Regions from separate parts of the Priestia sp. USM5 genome, predicted to be linked through region 1. Evidence: riboswitches for the same ligand, from Rfam matches in the RefSeq annotation. Region 1 holds a riboswitch; the other holds the start of a gene.
The links. Region 1 has a riboswitch for cobalamin ahead of ACWATA_RS00125 (ribonucleoside-diphosphate reductase subunit alpha). Riboswitches for the same ligand answer to the same signal wherever they lie in the genome.

Region 1 (7,710 bases):
TGATTCCTGTCGAACGGTTCGGAGCTGTTTCGTTCATTAATTCTCGTTTTAACATGCTTGTCATCAATTATTCACTCCTTTTAACTATGACAGCTTTCACATTCTTCAATGACTTCACTTGATGTTGAACGTACGTAATAGGTCGTTTTTAATTTTTCTTTCCATGCCGTCATATGAAGATCCAGCAGCTCTTTTGCTCGGATATCATTTTGTACATATAAATTGAATGAAATAGATTGATCAATATGACGCTGGCGCTTGGCGTTTTGCTTAATGCTCCAGTGCTGATCAATTAAATAAACGGACTTATAATACCAGTTTGTTGCTGGCGATAAATCTGGTGCCGTCACTGGGATTTTATAGTTTTTCTTTTCCTCTGAATAAAACTTACGGAAAATCGGATCAATACTTGCCGTAGAACCCGCGATAATAGATGTTGATGAATTAGGTGCTACAGCCATTAAATATCCATTTCTTATCCCATTGCTTTGAACTTCGCTACGCAGTTCACTCCACGCTTCGCTCGTATATTCACGTGTTTCAAAATAAGCGCCTGACTCAAAATCTGAGCCTTTAAATAATGGATATGCGCCTTTTTCTTTAGCTAAGTTCATGCTTGCCTGCACGGTTAAGTAAGAAATTTGTTCATACAATTCATCGCAATATGCTACCGCTTCATCTGTCTCCCATGCTATTTTCTTTAAGGCAAGCAAATGGTTCCAGCCAAATGTGCCAAGCCCTACTGCGCGGTACTTTTGATTCGTTAGCTTTGCTTGAAGTACCGGCAAATCATTTAACTCAATAACATTATCAAGCATGCGTACTTGAATTGGAATTAAACGTTCAAGTACATCTTCAGTTACGGCTCTCGCTAAGTTAATAGAAGAAAGATTACATACAACAAAATCGCCCGGATTCTTTGTAATAATAATTTTTCCGTCTTCCGTAATTTCCTCTGTTACGACCGTTGTACTTTGGTTTTGCGTGATTTCTGTACATAAGTTACTGCAGTAAATCATGCCCGCGTGTCGGTTTTGATTAGCTCGGTTAACCGTATCACGATAGAACATATAAGGAGTTCCGGTTTCAAGCTGCGAAAGCATAATGCGCTTGAAGATCTCAATAGCAGGCACTGTTTCTCTTGAAAGCTGTTCATTGTTTACACACTCAGCGTAACGAGTGCGGAACGAACCGCTGCCTTCTTCTTCATCATAAAAATCTTCTAACGAGTAGCCCATCAGCGTACGAACTTCGTGAGGATCGAATAAGTGCCAGTCTTCACGTGCTTCTACTTTTTCCATAAACAAATCTGGCAAACATACGCCAGTGAATAAATCATGCGTGCGCTGGCGTTCATCACCATTGTTCAAACGCGCGTCTAAGAATGAAAAAATGTCTTTATGCCAAACGTCTAAATATACGGCAATAGCTCCTTGTCGTTGACCTAGCTGATCGACACTTACAGCCGTATTATTTAGCTGTTTCATCCATGGAATTGTTCCTGATGATACGCCTTTAAAACCTTTTATATCACTTCCTCGGCTTCTAATATGACCGAGGTAGACACCAATTCCGCCTCCATTTTTACTAAGCGTGGCCAAATCTGTATTGCTATCATAAATACCGCGTAAGCTGTCATCAATCGTATCAATAAAGCAGCTAGATAGCTGTCCGTAGCTCTTTCCTGCGTTTGAGAGTGTTGGTGTGGCAACCGTCATATATAGACTAGAAAGCGCCCAGTACGCTTCTTTTACTAATGCTGTTCGATTTTCTTTCTTTTCTTGAGACATCAGCGTCATAGCAATGATAAGAAAACGTTCTTGCGGTAATTCGTATACACGCTTATCATGTGATGTCGCTAAATAGCGATCTGCTAATGTCAGCAATCCAATGTATGTAAATAAACGATCGCGTTCAGGAATAATGACTGAAGCAATTTCATTAATTTCTTCTTCTGTATATGTTTTTAATAGCTGTTTATTATAAATGCCGATTTTTGTTAGTTCTTGAATAAGCTGATAAAACGAACCGTACTTCTCTTTTTTATCATAACCTCGGTTGTCCGCTGCTTTTCGATATAGTTCGTTTAAGTAGACGTCTGCCGCCACGTACGTCCAATCTGGTTCTTCCATTGAAATACGCTCTAGGGCTGCCAAAATTAGTACGTTTGCAACCTTTTCGTCCGTCATATTTTCCTTTACTGTAACAGTTTGAATAACCTTTTCCTCATACAAAGAAAAATCAAGCTGCGTAAATTCTTTTTTTAAACGTTCAATATATGCAGTTAATTCATGTAGAATTGTAGGCTTTAATGTATTCACCATAAATATGGCTCCTCTCTTCACTTCAAAATAAAAAATCGCTCACCGTACCTCGGTGAGCGAATAGAACGAAGATAGAAGAAGACACTAAGTCTTTTCTCAATCCTCGCTCTACCCTCTCACCTCCCGAAGAAGATAAAACGACATAAAAAAGGCAGGTCTCCTGACTTATGCTTCTTTTTACTTTAAGGCCTTCCCATGATGTTTACTCACAGTGGATCTCCTTATTTCATCAGCATTCACAGTTGCGGGGACAGCTTTGGATTTTCACCAAATTCCCTTTTAAGTCTTTTTATCAGACACCTTTTTCACTGGAAAACACAAAATATAGTATTTTATTATTGTTTAACAAACAACATATTGTGTTATGTTATAAACACATTATATAGGACAACTTAGAAAACTATCAACCTATTTTCAAAAATAATTTTGTTTTTTACGATAAAATCCTTCGACTTTTTTCATCAAACTACTCCATCATAACATGTTTTGACACGCTTGATGGAACAATGTGCTCTTTTTAAAAAATTTGTCCTATTTTTCTACTAAACATTGCCAACATCAATAAAAAAACCGTTTTTCATAAAAAACGGTTTTTAATTATTTGTATTCTTTTTCAAATGCTGTGATTGTTTTGATAAACTTTTTATCAATATCGTATCCGATCCCCGGTTTTTCCTTCACCTTTATTACTCCGGCTTCTACCTCTACTTCGGGCTTAATAATATCTTTTTCCCAATAGCGAGACGACGCAGAAATGTCACCTGGTATCGTGAAAGAAGGCAGTGTGGCAAGGGCGATGTTATGAGCTCGTGAAATCCCGGCTTCTAACATTCCGCCAACCCAAAGCCTTACACCATGTAGGGCGCATAAATCATGAATTTTTTTTGCTACAGACATTCCGCCAACTCGACCGATTTTCACATTGATAATCTTGCAGCTTTTTTGTTCGATTGCATGACGTGCATCTTCATAGCTCACAATACTTTCATCTAAGCAAATCGGCGTCTTCATTTGCTTTTGTAATAATCGATGATCAAGGATATCATCCGAACTTAACGGCTGTTCGATCATCATTAAATTCAATTCATCTAGTTTTTTCAATGAATCACTATCGCTTAACGTATAGGCTGAATTGGCATCAGCCATAAGAGGAATGCTTGGAAATTCATCTCGAATTTGTTTCAGTAGCTCATAGTCAGCGCCTGGCTTAATTTTCACTTTAAAGCGCTTATAACCATCTTTCATATAAGTCTTTATTTGTTCTTTCATGATGGAAATATCATTTAAGCCAACTACCACTCCAGCTTCTACAGCAGGCCTTATTCCGCCAATTACTTCAGCTAAGGGCTTATTTTGGCGCTTTGCATACAAATCCCATACAGCACAGTCCAAAGCTGCTTTAGCCATGTTGTTCCGCTTTAGAGGTTTGAATAACTTTTGAACATCCTCTGGTTTTTGAAGCTGCTGGTGAAGAAGCGAAGGAATTAAAAAATCGTCTAACATATGAAAACATGTCTGAATCGTTTCTTCCGTATACCAAGGAGATGAAAAAGCAACGACTTCTCCCCATCCTGTAAATCCTTTTTCATCTTCTACTTCAAGCAAAATCAATTCTCGATCCTGGACCGTACCATAGCTTGTTGAAAAAGGAGAAAGAAGCTTCATGTCAATTTTATAAAGATGTACTTTTTTGATAATCATCGATTAAATTCCTTTCTGTATGAACGATGATAGCTTCCGGCGTATGATTTTATTAGAGGCCGTTCGCGGCAGCTCCTCTACTCGAACGAAATACTTTGGAAGTTTGTACTTTGCTAAAAATTGTTGAATGTGTAAAGATAACTCTTCATCTGAAACGTCTTCGTTTATAACAATGCATGCTGCAGGAACTTGTCCCCATTTTCCATCGGCTACTCCCGTTACACCGGCCTCTTTAACAGCGGGATGCTTCAACAAAACATTTTCAATTTCAGCTGGATATACATTTTCTCCACCTGAAATAATAAGGTCCGAACGTCTGTCTAATACATATAGAAAGCCTTCTTCATCCACTTTCCCGATATCTCCTGTATAGAACCAGCCTTGTTGAAGGGCTTTTTTAGTAGCTTCAGGTTTATTTAAATATCCTTTTGTAACATTTGGACCTTTAACAATGATTTCTCCTGCTTCACGTGTTTCATTTCCATTCTCATCTACAATTTTCATTGCACACGGAAATAATGGTTTACCTGCTGATCCCAGTTTTCGCAAACTATCTTCAGGTGAAAGCGTAACGAACTGTGAAGATGTTTCTGTCATTCCATACGTTTGATAAACAGGAATTTCTTTATTCACACAAGCCTCTAAAATAGTAAGCGGTGCGGGTCCTCCTCCTAAAAGCATACAGCGAAATGTATTTGGGTATTTACGTTCAGCTAATTCATCCAGCATATTCGATAGCATGGAAGTGACAACCGAAATAATTGTTACTCCTTTGTTTTCAATGGCTTCATTCACCGCTCTTGCTTCAAATCGTTCTTCTAAAATGATTTTCATTCCGTAAAAGACGCTCCGCATTAAAATGGATAATCCGCTAATATGAAACAAAGGAACCGCTATAAGCCAGCAGTCTTTTTCATTTAATCCTAAATTAAGCGCTGAACCAATGGAACTCCACCAGTGATTTCCATATGTCTGCAGCACTCCTTTTGGATTACCTGTTGTTCCAGACGTATACATAATGGTGAACGTCTCCTCGAGATTCCACGTTTTCTGAAAATACGTTTCTGTTTCTGGAGAACTTTTTAAAGAAGATAAAGGAAGCTGAGTAATGGAACTTTGGAACTCTCTCGTTAAAAATGCTTCATCCGTAATAAGCAACGACACGTTTGCATCTGTTAGCTGATAATTGATTTCTTCATTTGTCAAACGCGTATTGACGAGCAGCACCCGAGCGCCAATATAAGAAACCGCATGTAAAATCTCAATAAACTCCACGCTGTTTTTCATGCATAAAGCAATGGTATCACCTTGCTTTACACCGTTAAACGAAAGCTGCTGCGCTACTTTTTGAACACGCTTATGAAGCTCTTGAAAAGTAAGCGACGTTTGCAGTGTTTCTACCGCCACTCGGTTTGGCGTCAAATATGCTCTTTGCATAAGCCCATTAGGAATCGTTTGGCCACTCATAAATTTCTCTCCTTTTTATACTAATTAACTAAATCAAATTGAAAAAACAGCCTGATGATAATCACCAAGCTGTTTCAGCTGTTTAAGGGAAACGTGGGAACTGTTGGAAGTCTGGATTGCGTTTTTCCTTAAATGCATCGCGACCTTCTTTTGCCTCGTCCGTTGTGTAATAAAGAAGCGTTGCGTCACCCGCAAATTGCTGGATACCAGCTAAGCCGTCCGTATCAGCATTAAATGCTGCTTTTAAGAAACGAAGAGCGGTTGGACTTTTTTCTAACATCTCTTCACACCATTGAATTGTTTCAGCTTCAAGCTGCTCTAATGGAACGACCGTGTTTACTAATCCCATGTCTAGTGCTTCTTGAGCGTTGTACTGACGGCATAAGAACCAGATCTCACGTGCTTTCTTATGGCCTACGATGCGAGCTAAGTAACCAGAGCCATATCCTGCATCGAAGCTTCCAACTTTAGGACCTGTTTGTCCAAAGACTGCGTTATCCGCTGCAATTGTTAAGTCACATACAACGTGAAGAACGTGGCCTCCACCAATTGCATAGCCTGATACCATTGCAACAACCGGCTTTGGAATTACGCGAATTAAACGCTGTAAATCTAGAACGTTTAGACGTGGAATTTCATCTTCTCCTACATAGCCGCCGTGACCGCGAACTCTTTGGTCTCCGCCTGAGCAAAATGCTTTATCCCCAGCACCTGCTAATACAATTACTCCAACGCTTGCATCGTCACGAGCATAAGCAAATGCATCGATCAATTCCATTACTGTTTTTGGACGGAATGCATTGTGCACTTCCGGACGGTTAATCGTAATTTTAGCGATTCCGTTATATGTTTCGTATAAAATGTCTTCATATTGGCGTACTGATGTCCATTCAACTGTCATCTTTATTTCCTCCTAATTATGTAGTAGCTAAGAACTCACTTACTATTCTACCAAAAATCTCGGGTTGTTCCACGTGAATTGCATGGCCTGTCCCTAAAATAATTTTAGAAGTAGCATTTGGTATTAATGTTTGCATTTCTTTGGAAATTAAACAAAACTTTTGATCTACTTCTCCTGTAATAAGCAAAACCGGCATCAACAGATCGTCCAGCTTCTCCCAAAGGGACGGCTGGACTCCTGTTCCCATTCCTTTCAAACTGTTGGAAAGGCCGATTTCTGTATGCGAAAGTCTTTCTTGACGCACCGCTTCTTGAACATAGCTAGGCAATTGCTTTTGAGAACGAAAAAGAGGGATTTCCTCCCAAAAGTTCACAAATTCTTCAATTCCATTTTTCACAATGCGGCTCGCCAGCTGCTCATCTTTTTCTTTTCTTAGCTTTTGTTCTTCTCGCGTTTTTAAACCAGGCGATGCGCTTTCTAATACCAACTTTTTCACAAGGTGTGGATATCGCTGAGCAAATGAGAGAGCAAGCCTTCCTCCCATCGAATATCCAATTACATTCACCTGTGATAGAGATAGCTGTTGAAGCAGCTCATGCAGTGCTTCAACAACTGCTTCCATTGAATATGGTTTGATTTCTTTCGGAGCTGCTGATTGGCCATGACCAATAATATCAACAGCAATCACTTGATAGTCTTTAACGAATTTCTTCATAAAGGTACGCCAGGTTTGAGAAGAACCGGTAAAGCCGTGAAGAAGCAGCAGCGGCTCTCCTTTTCCCTCGGTGTGCACATAGTAAGATACACCATTTAATTGATACATCATTGCTTATTCCTCACCGTTTGACAAATTTATTTCCTCGGAAACAAGTTTCCACAAACTGCGATGAGTCTCTACATTTTCTGTACGAGTTGTGCGAATCTCTACAACATGTAACCCGCCTTTTGTGAAAGCATGGTTCATTGCATGTCGAAATTCTTCCCAGCTGCTTGCTGAAGAAAATGTGCCATCATACAGACGAGTGGCATGCTCAAAATTCAATCCAGTTGGCGTACCGAATAAAAATTCAAAGTGCTTTTCTTGTTTTGACTGCGGTAAAAATGAAAAAATTCCTCCGCCGTCATTGTTAACTAGCACAACGGTTAAATTTAAATTATGCATCTTAGCTGCCAGCAGACCATTTAAATCGTGATAAAAAGATAGGTCACCAATAAATAAAACGGTGTGATCGTAAGCCGTGCTTACGCCCAGAGCAGACGAAACCACACCATCAATTCCATTTGCTCCTCGATTTACAAAAAGTGGAATATCTTTCT
Region 2 (7,710 bases), 1.3 Mb from region 1:
AGCTTTTGAAACGATGCAACAAGTGTCACCATGGCAAGTCCGAATAGGCCTAGCGCTGATGGATCAGCTGTTACAATTTTAACGTGCTGCGTGCTGTTGTTACTCATGTTGTACCTCCCTGATTTTAAAAACACCTTTAAAAAGATACAAAAATCTAAGGGAAGTGTCAATGGATATTTTTGGCCTTTAAAAAACCCATAAGACCAAGCAATGTAGCGTTTACACTGCTTGGCCTTTACTTTCTTGTTATTAAGCGTTTTGTAATAAATTTTTTCTTGTTTGTTTTGCAGACTCAACCATCACTTTTAAAGCTTCCACCGTCTCGCTGATTCCTCTTGTTTTAAGACCGCAGTCGGGATTAATCCAAAACAATGCAGGATCAAGCACTTTTAGAGCGCGGTCAATGTTTCGTGTCAGCTCTTCAAGCTTCGGTACGCGCGGGCTGTGGATATCATATACGCCAAGTCCAATTCCCTGGTTATACGTATGTTTTTCAAACGCATAAATTAATTCACCATGGCTTTTGGACGTTTCAATGGAAATCACGTCGGCATCAAGCGCTTTGATCGCATCAATAATCTCTTCGAATTCCGAATAGCACATATGCGTGTGAATTTGCGTCTCGTTTTGCACCGATACTGTGGCTAATTTGAACGCGTACACCGCGGCGTTCAAGTAGCTTTCCCAGTTTTCTCGTTTTAACGGCAGTCCTTCACGCAGCGCCGGTTCATCTACTTGAATCATTGAGATGCCCTGACTTTCAAGTGCTTCCACTTCTTTTCTAAGAGCAAGCGCAATTTGATTTGCCACGTCGTAGCGCGGGATATCATCACGCACAAATGACCAGTTTAAAATCGTAATCGGCCCCGTCAGCATTCCTTTAACAGGCTTATTGGTTAGAGACTGTGCGTAGACCGTTTCTTTGATCGTCATCGCCTGCTCGTACGAGACATCTCCGTAAATAAGCGGCGGCTTCACGCAGCGAGAACCGTATGATTGCACCCAGCCAAACTTCGTAAACTGAAAACCTCCTAATTTTTCACCGAAGTATTCAACCATGTCCGTGCGCTCAAACTCTCCGTGCACAAGGACATCTAAGCCGATGTCTTCTTGAATTTCAATCCATTTTTTGATTTCAGCGTTAATGTACGCTTCATATGCTTCATCGCTTAACTCTCCTTTACGCCACTTCAGACGCTCTTTTCGCACTTCTTTTGTTTGCGGAAAGCTTCCAATTGTTGTCGTTGGAAGAAGCGGCAGTTGAAACGCTTCTTGCTGAACGCGTTGACGTACGTCAAACGACGCTTGGCGCTGTGCTTTATAGCTGTGCAGCTGCTTCAGCTCTTTTTGCACGTCTTGATGGTTTCGAAAAGATGATCCATTTAATGCTTGAATCGCCTGTTTACTTTCACTTATTTCTTTTTCTATTGCTTCTTTTCCTTGCTGCACCGCTTTTGTTAAAAGCGTGATTTCCTTTAGCTTTTCATCTGCAAAAGACAGCGCGTTTTTTAGAATTGGCTCAATGGTTTTTTCGCTTTTCACCGTGACAGGAACATGTAATAAACTTGATGAAGGCTGCAGAATCAAACGGTCTTTTGATACGGCTTCTTCAATTTCACTGATTGTTAAAAGCTGTTCGTCCAAGTTTTCACGCCAAATGTTTCGTCCGTCAATCACTCCTGCTGCCAGCACTTTATCAGTTGGAAACCCATATTTATTAAGCGCCGTGAGATTTTCGCCTCGGTCATGTACAAAATCCAATCCAATTCCGTGAACAGGAAGAGCAACTACTTCTTTATAGTAATCTACGCTGTCAAAATACGTCTGCAAAATGACTTTTACATTCGGTGCCGCTTTTTTCAAAGCTTCATAGACTTCTTTATACAGTGCCAGGTCTTCTTTTGATAGCGTTGTAGCTAAAACCGGCTCATCTATTTGTACCCACTCCACGCCTTCTGCCTGCAGCTCCGCTAAGATTGTTGCATAAAGAGGAACAAATTGTTCAACTACTTTTTTAAACTCACTTTTTTTATATCCTTTTGACAGCTTCACAAATGTTACTGGACCTAAAATAACGGGTTTGCCTTTGATATTCAGCTTTTGTTTTGCTTCTTTGTAAAATTGAAGCGGGCGATTTTCTACAAGTGCTGGCGTACATTCCTCAAGCTCGGGTACAATGTAGTGATAATTTGTGTTAAACCATTTTGTCATCGTAGAGGCTACCGCACCTTTTGTTCCTCGGGCGATGTCAAAATACGTTTCAAGGGATACCGGGCCTCCGCTATATTCAAAGCGCTTTGGCACCAAACCAAACATAGCGGCTGTATCTAACACGTGATCGTATAAGCTAAAATCGCCGACTGGAATTAATTCAATTCCTGCGTCACGCTGTTTTTTCAGATGCCCAAGACGAAGAGCTTCAATTTCCTGAAGAAAGATATCTTTCTCTAGCTTTCCTGCCCAAAACTGCTCAAGCGCTTTTTTCCATTCTCGTTTTTCACCAATTCTTGGATAACCTACATTTGAACTTTTTACACTGCTCATTTTTTCCACTCCCTATATATTTTTTTATCGCTAAACTAAAAAATCTCCCTTTTCGAAATGAAAAGAGAGATGATACGCATACTTAACTAAAGTTGAGATAGCCTGTTTTTCTCAACACGTATTCCTCACTCCTCTCTATATCCCGTAGAGCTTAAGTGCATACAACAGGCAGGTCTCCTGACTTAGGTTCATCGCTTCCTATCCCTTCCCATTTCAACATGAAACAGTGGTTAATAAGTTGCTCTCCATTACAGTGGCGGGACCGCGCCGGCTTTTCACCGGTCTTCCCTTTTAAGCTGCGTACATTCGTTACACAGCACCTGATGCATTTCTATGAAATTGTTCATTCAAAACATATTCACATAAAATAAAAAGCCTCTCTATCATGAATAGAGAGGCATAGTATCTATGAAATCCTCTCTTATTTTTCAAAGCTGTACGCTTTGCAGGATGTAGCACCTTTTTAACAAGATTGTTAAATGGTTGCCGGGCTTCACAGGGCCAGTCCCTCCGCCTCTCTCAATAAGAGTTTTAATTGTTTATAATATTTTGAATGTAGAGTCATCTTAACACCTTACATTTATGTTGTCAAAAGAAATTTCAAAAAAATTAGTTTTCAGGAGGCGTTGACGCTAATTTTTGCCTTAATAATTTGTAATCATCTTTTCGATGTGTTTCGATCAAGTCTTTTGCTCCTTGATGATACCCTGAAGAATAGATGTACTCTACCGCCGTTTCGATAAGCATTCTCTTTTCTTCCGCACATTCTCGGTCCATTAGGGGGAACAGTCTACCTAAAAGGTCATTTAAATCTTCCTTAATAAAACGATTGAGTCCTTCTTGCATCTTTTCGTTTGCCATGATAGCTCCTCCATTTGCTGTGTATGTTTTAAGCCTCTATAAACACGCATTTCACTGTGAATGTTAAGATAAAGTTAAGTCATTAAACAGTATATCAAGTGAATATTTTTCTTCAATTACATATGTAATACAAATATATGACAAATATAGAGAATATATCATCATTCACTATCTATTATAACGCTTGACTGGGCCTTCTGCTACAAGGTTTCGTACGGTTTTCCAAAAGAGGTTGAGACATAACCAAGTGAATCCAATCTAAAGGCAAATGGGATACATGAGCTGAATCGCTTGTGACACCGCAGTTGATTTCCGTACAAGACTTCGCTTTCCGCGGGCGGTCACTGAGCCTCCTCGTCGCATAAGCTCCTGTGGGGTCTCACGTGTTCCGCTTTTCCCGCAGGAGTCTTCGTCTTGTGCTCCAATCACCTGCTAGAAAGACCTATACACATGAAATCTACGTTTACCCTAATAAAAAAATGAACCACTAATCAAGATGCTTGATTAGTGGTTCATTTTTCATTTCGCCTAAAACCCTTTTTTCCCAGCCTCTTTTTTTTGAACCTAGCTTTCTACTTTCTTGTTTTTACAAACAACTTCTTCGAGGTCGTCCAAAATCCTTCCAAAGAAGAGGTCCTAAAATGTCGTACCGGCTAACAAAAAACTCCGTAAAATTATAATTATTTAAAATTAAAGGCGGTTCAAAATCAAGGGGAGCACCCGCGCCTCCTGATAATACAAAATCAGTACCTCTTCCAAGCGTAAACGACCCGTTTCTGTTTTTTCTAATAAACTGCTCGTCATACGCATGCACGTGGCTGACTAACACTTTTTTCACGCGATGTTCTTGAATTAAATCAAAAAATTCTTGACTCTGAGGAGTCGTTACAGGAAAACCTCCCAGGTCTGACCACCGGCCAATATTTGGCTGCGCATGCATGGCTACAACGGTATTACGAGGAGCATCCTCTAGCTGCTGCTCTAAATAATTCAGCTCTCTATCTGTAAATCCATATATTTTATTCTTGGGACTGATGATATTATTTAATGCGATGCACCGGAAGTTAAAGACAGGAATATCAATGACCCAGTGCACTTTTCCGATAGTGGCTCTGAAGTTTTCGAGGTTGCTTTCTTCAAGGTTTAATTCATCATGATTCCCTACGCATACAAACACGGGAATGTTTGGTGCTATTTTTTCGACAACTTTAACAAAGTGCTCCAAATACCTCTTTTCTCCTGTATACACGGTGTCTCCCCCATGAATAATGAACAGCGGATTCAATTCCACCGCCTTTTTTAACACAAGCTCAAATTCACCGCTCATCGTGTAACAATTATCGTTTGGTCCGTCACCTCTGCTGTCGCCCATAAAAACAAAGTTGAATGGATCTCTCGGATTTAATTGTTTAATTCTTTGCTTTAATAACTTTTCAGAACGTTCATGAAGCGTCAAATTCATCAACTAGTTAATCCCCCTATTACTAAATAAATTTAGTTAAAAGTAAACAAGCTTACTTATTTATATGAGAATTTGCTGATGAAGGTCACTATCTTCTTGTAAGAAGAACGCACATTTAAATTAGTTTTCATAGCCTATCTATTCTTTCATTTTGTTAAGCACGGATAGGACAACATAAAAGCTAGAATCTCAGTATCTATTAATACGAGCTGGAGCATAATCCAAAAATGAACAAAGGAATACATGAGCTGAACCGCTTGTGACACCGCAGTTGATTTCCGTGCAAGGCTTCGCTTTCCGCGGGCGGCCGATGAGCCTCCTCGTCGCTTGTGCGCCTGCGGGGTCTCACCTGTTCCGCTTTTCCCGCAGGAGTCTTCGCCTTGCTCTCCAATCAACTGCTAGAAGAAATGAAACAGCTGAAACCTGCGTTCACCATAAAAAACGAACCACTAATCAAAGTGTTTGATTAGTGGTTCGTTTTTCACTTCGGCTAACATACTTTTATCGCAGCCTCTTACATTTAAACAACAATTAGACGTATTTATTACGCTCAACTGGACTTAAAGAATTTCTTTCAGAGCGAGCTGCCATGTCCGTTTCAATTTGCTCTAGGCTACGTCCTTTTGTTTCAACAACTACAAAGCGTATGAAGAATAATCCGAGAACACAAATGATCCCAAATGTTGAAAAGATTACGCCTAAGCTAAACTGATCGGCTAAAATAGGAAACACAAGCCCTACTGCAAGCGATCCTGTCCAGTTAAAGGCAGATGAAATACCAGCACCGATTCCGCGCACAGAAAGCGGGAAAATTTCTCCTACAATGATCCACGTAAGCGGCGCCCAAGAAAACGCATAGCACAGGATAAAGCAGCAAAGTGCAATTAACGTAACCCAGTTAACAACGGATTCATTAACGCCTACTGCTCCAAGAATAGCCGGTGTAAAAAAGGAAAGAGCCATTCCCGCTCCGCCAACCGTAAGAATGGTACGGCGGTTGAATTTATCAACAAACTGTAGAAAAATAAGTGTTGTCACCACAAAAATTACCCCAACAATAACCGTAAAACCAGCAGCTACCTGCGGCGCTAAACCAACTTGACGGGCAATGCTTGTTGCATAATAAACAATTGAGTTGGAGCCTTGAATCTGCTGAAAAGTTGCCATTCCGACACCGATAATTAAAGCTAAACGAAACTTTTTCTGAAACAGCTGTTTAATGCCTGATTGTTCATGCACAGCTACGCTTTGAATTTCAGATACTTCAGCTTCGACTTCAGCTGCTGAGGAACGAAGCGTGCGCAGTACTTCACGCGCTTTATCTGCCATTCCGTTTTTAATTAAGTAGCGAGGTGACTCCGGAAGCTTGATCATACCGATGCATAAAACGATCGCAAAAATACCGGCGCTTCCAAGCATTAATCGCCAGCTGTTTGGAACCGGCTCAAAAATAAAGGCTACGATATAGCTTAACAATAACCCAATTACAATCATTAGCTGATTTAAACCTGAAAGCTTCCCGCGAATATGAGCAGGTGCGATTTCTGACATATAGGCAGGAACTAAAGAAGAAGCCGTTCCCACTGCTGTACCTAAAAAGACGCGCGCAATCGTTAACGTAATTTCCTCTGGTGCAATCGCTGAACCGATGGAGCCTAACAGAAAAATGATAGAGGAAATTAAAATTAACTTTCTTCGTCCAAACTTATCACCTAATAATCCGCTTAAAATAGAACCGATAATGGCTCCGCCCATTAGCGATGAAACCACAATCCCCAGCCACAGCGGACTTAAATGAAACGCTTCACGGATATGACCTTCTGCACCAGCAATAATCCCAATATCATAACCGAATAAAATACCGGCAAATGAGCCGAAGAAGAAGATAAACTTACTTGATACTTTACTCATGATTATATCCCCTTTGTATTGTCTTAGTTTTTCTTCCTGCCACACTTATTTAAAACGCTTTCATTTATTTCTAAACACGGCGTTCTTTTACTGACGCTATATTTTCACTTCCAAGGAAGCAGCGCTCCCTTGGAAGTAATGATGCTTACTTAATAATGACGTACTCTAAATTCACAAGCTTTGCATAGCTCACAATTTGATCCGTAGTTAAATTTAATGAAAGAACCGTATGATGGCCTCCTCCGTTTTCAATCCACGCTTTAACGCCGTCTTGAAAGTTCGGCTTAATGTTCCAAAGCACGCGTGCTACCGGAAGGTTTGGGGCTGGAACTTCCGGCTCAAATGCCGATACTTCGTTAATTAACAGCTTGTAATGCGTGCCGAAGTCAGCCATAGAAACGACTACGCCTTCTCCTTGTTTACCGTCAAACACTAAGCGGGCCGGATCTTCGCGGTTACCGATACCTAGCGGAGAAACGATTAGTTTTGGCTTGTTTACTGCTAGCGTCGGGTCTACTTCAAGCATGTGTGATTGAAGCACTGACTCACGTCCGGGAGCCAATTCATACGTGTAGTCTTCCATAAAGCCCGTTGACTGATTATGGCTCATCACTTTGAGCAAGCGGTCAAGCGCCGCTGTTTTCCAGTCTCCTTCACCAGCAAAGCCGTATCCCTGTGCCATCAAGCGCTGTACCGCTAGACCAGGAAGCTGCTTCATGCCGTATAGATCTTCAAAGTTAGTCGTAAAAGCGCTGTAGCCGCCTTCGTCTAGAAAACGTTTAATCGCAATTTCATAGCTTGCCTGTACTTTTACGCTAGATTCCCAGTCTTCTGCAGAATAATCGCCGTAAACAAATTCATACGCGTCGGCATATTCAGCAAATAAATCATTGATTTCTTCTTCCGTAACGGCATCTACATATTGAACAAGG

Region 2: it holds a riboswitch for cobalamin, as region 1 does, so the genes downstream of both, metE (5-methyltetrahydropteroyltriglutamate--homocysteine S-methyltransferase) here and ACWATA_RS00125 (ribonucleoside-diphosphate reductase subunit alpha) in region 1, are expected to answer to the same signal.

The regions. Positions count from the first base shown of each region.
Region 1 is NZ_JBSGKN010000001.1:13,981-21,690, reverse strand. Features, by position in the region: gene ACWATA_RS00130 (ribonucleotide-diphosphate reductase subunit beta) at 1-64, opposite strand, end outside; gene ACWATA_RS00125 (ribonucleoside-diphosphate reductase subunit alpha) at 81-2,324, opposite strand; cobalamin riboswitch at 2,458-2,643, opposite strand; gene menC (o-succinylbenzoate synthase) at 2,922-4,025, opposite strand; gene ACWATA_RS00115 (o-succinylbenzoate--CoA ligase) at 4,029-5,492, opposite strand; gene menB (1,4-dihydroxy-2-naphthoyl-CoA synthase) at 5,575-6,393, opposite strand; gene menH (2-succinyl-6-hydroxy-2,4-cyclohexadiene-1-carboxylate synthase) at 6,410-7,219, opposite strand; gene menD (2-succinyl-5-enolpyruvyl-6-hydroxy-3-cyclohexene-1-carboxylic-acid synthase) at 7,223-7,710, opposite strand, start outside.
Region 2 is NZ_JBSGKN010000001.1:1,275,836-1,283,545, reverse strand. Features, by position in the region: gene ACWATA_RS06795 (acetate uptake transporter) at 1-107, opposite strand, end outside; gene metE (5-methyltetrahydropteroyltriglutamate--homocysteine S-methyltransferase) at 250-2,544, opposite strand; cobalamin riboswitch at 2,695-2,883, opposite strand; SAM riboswitch class I at 2,963-3,073, opposite strand; gene ACWATA_RS06785 (hypothetical protein) at 3,154-3,405, opposite strand; gene ACWATA_RS06780 (hypothetical protein) at 3,664-3,834, opposite strand; gene ACWATA_RS06775 (metallophosphoesterase family protein) at 3,992-4,867, opposite strand; gene ACWATA_RS06770 (hypothetical protein) at 5,014-5,262, opposite strand; gene ACWATA_RS06765 (sugar porter family MFS transporter) at 5,399-6,778, opposite strand; gene araA (L-arabinose isomerase) at 6,924-7,710, opposite strand, start outside.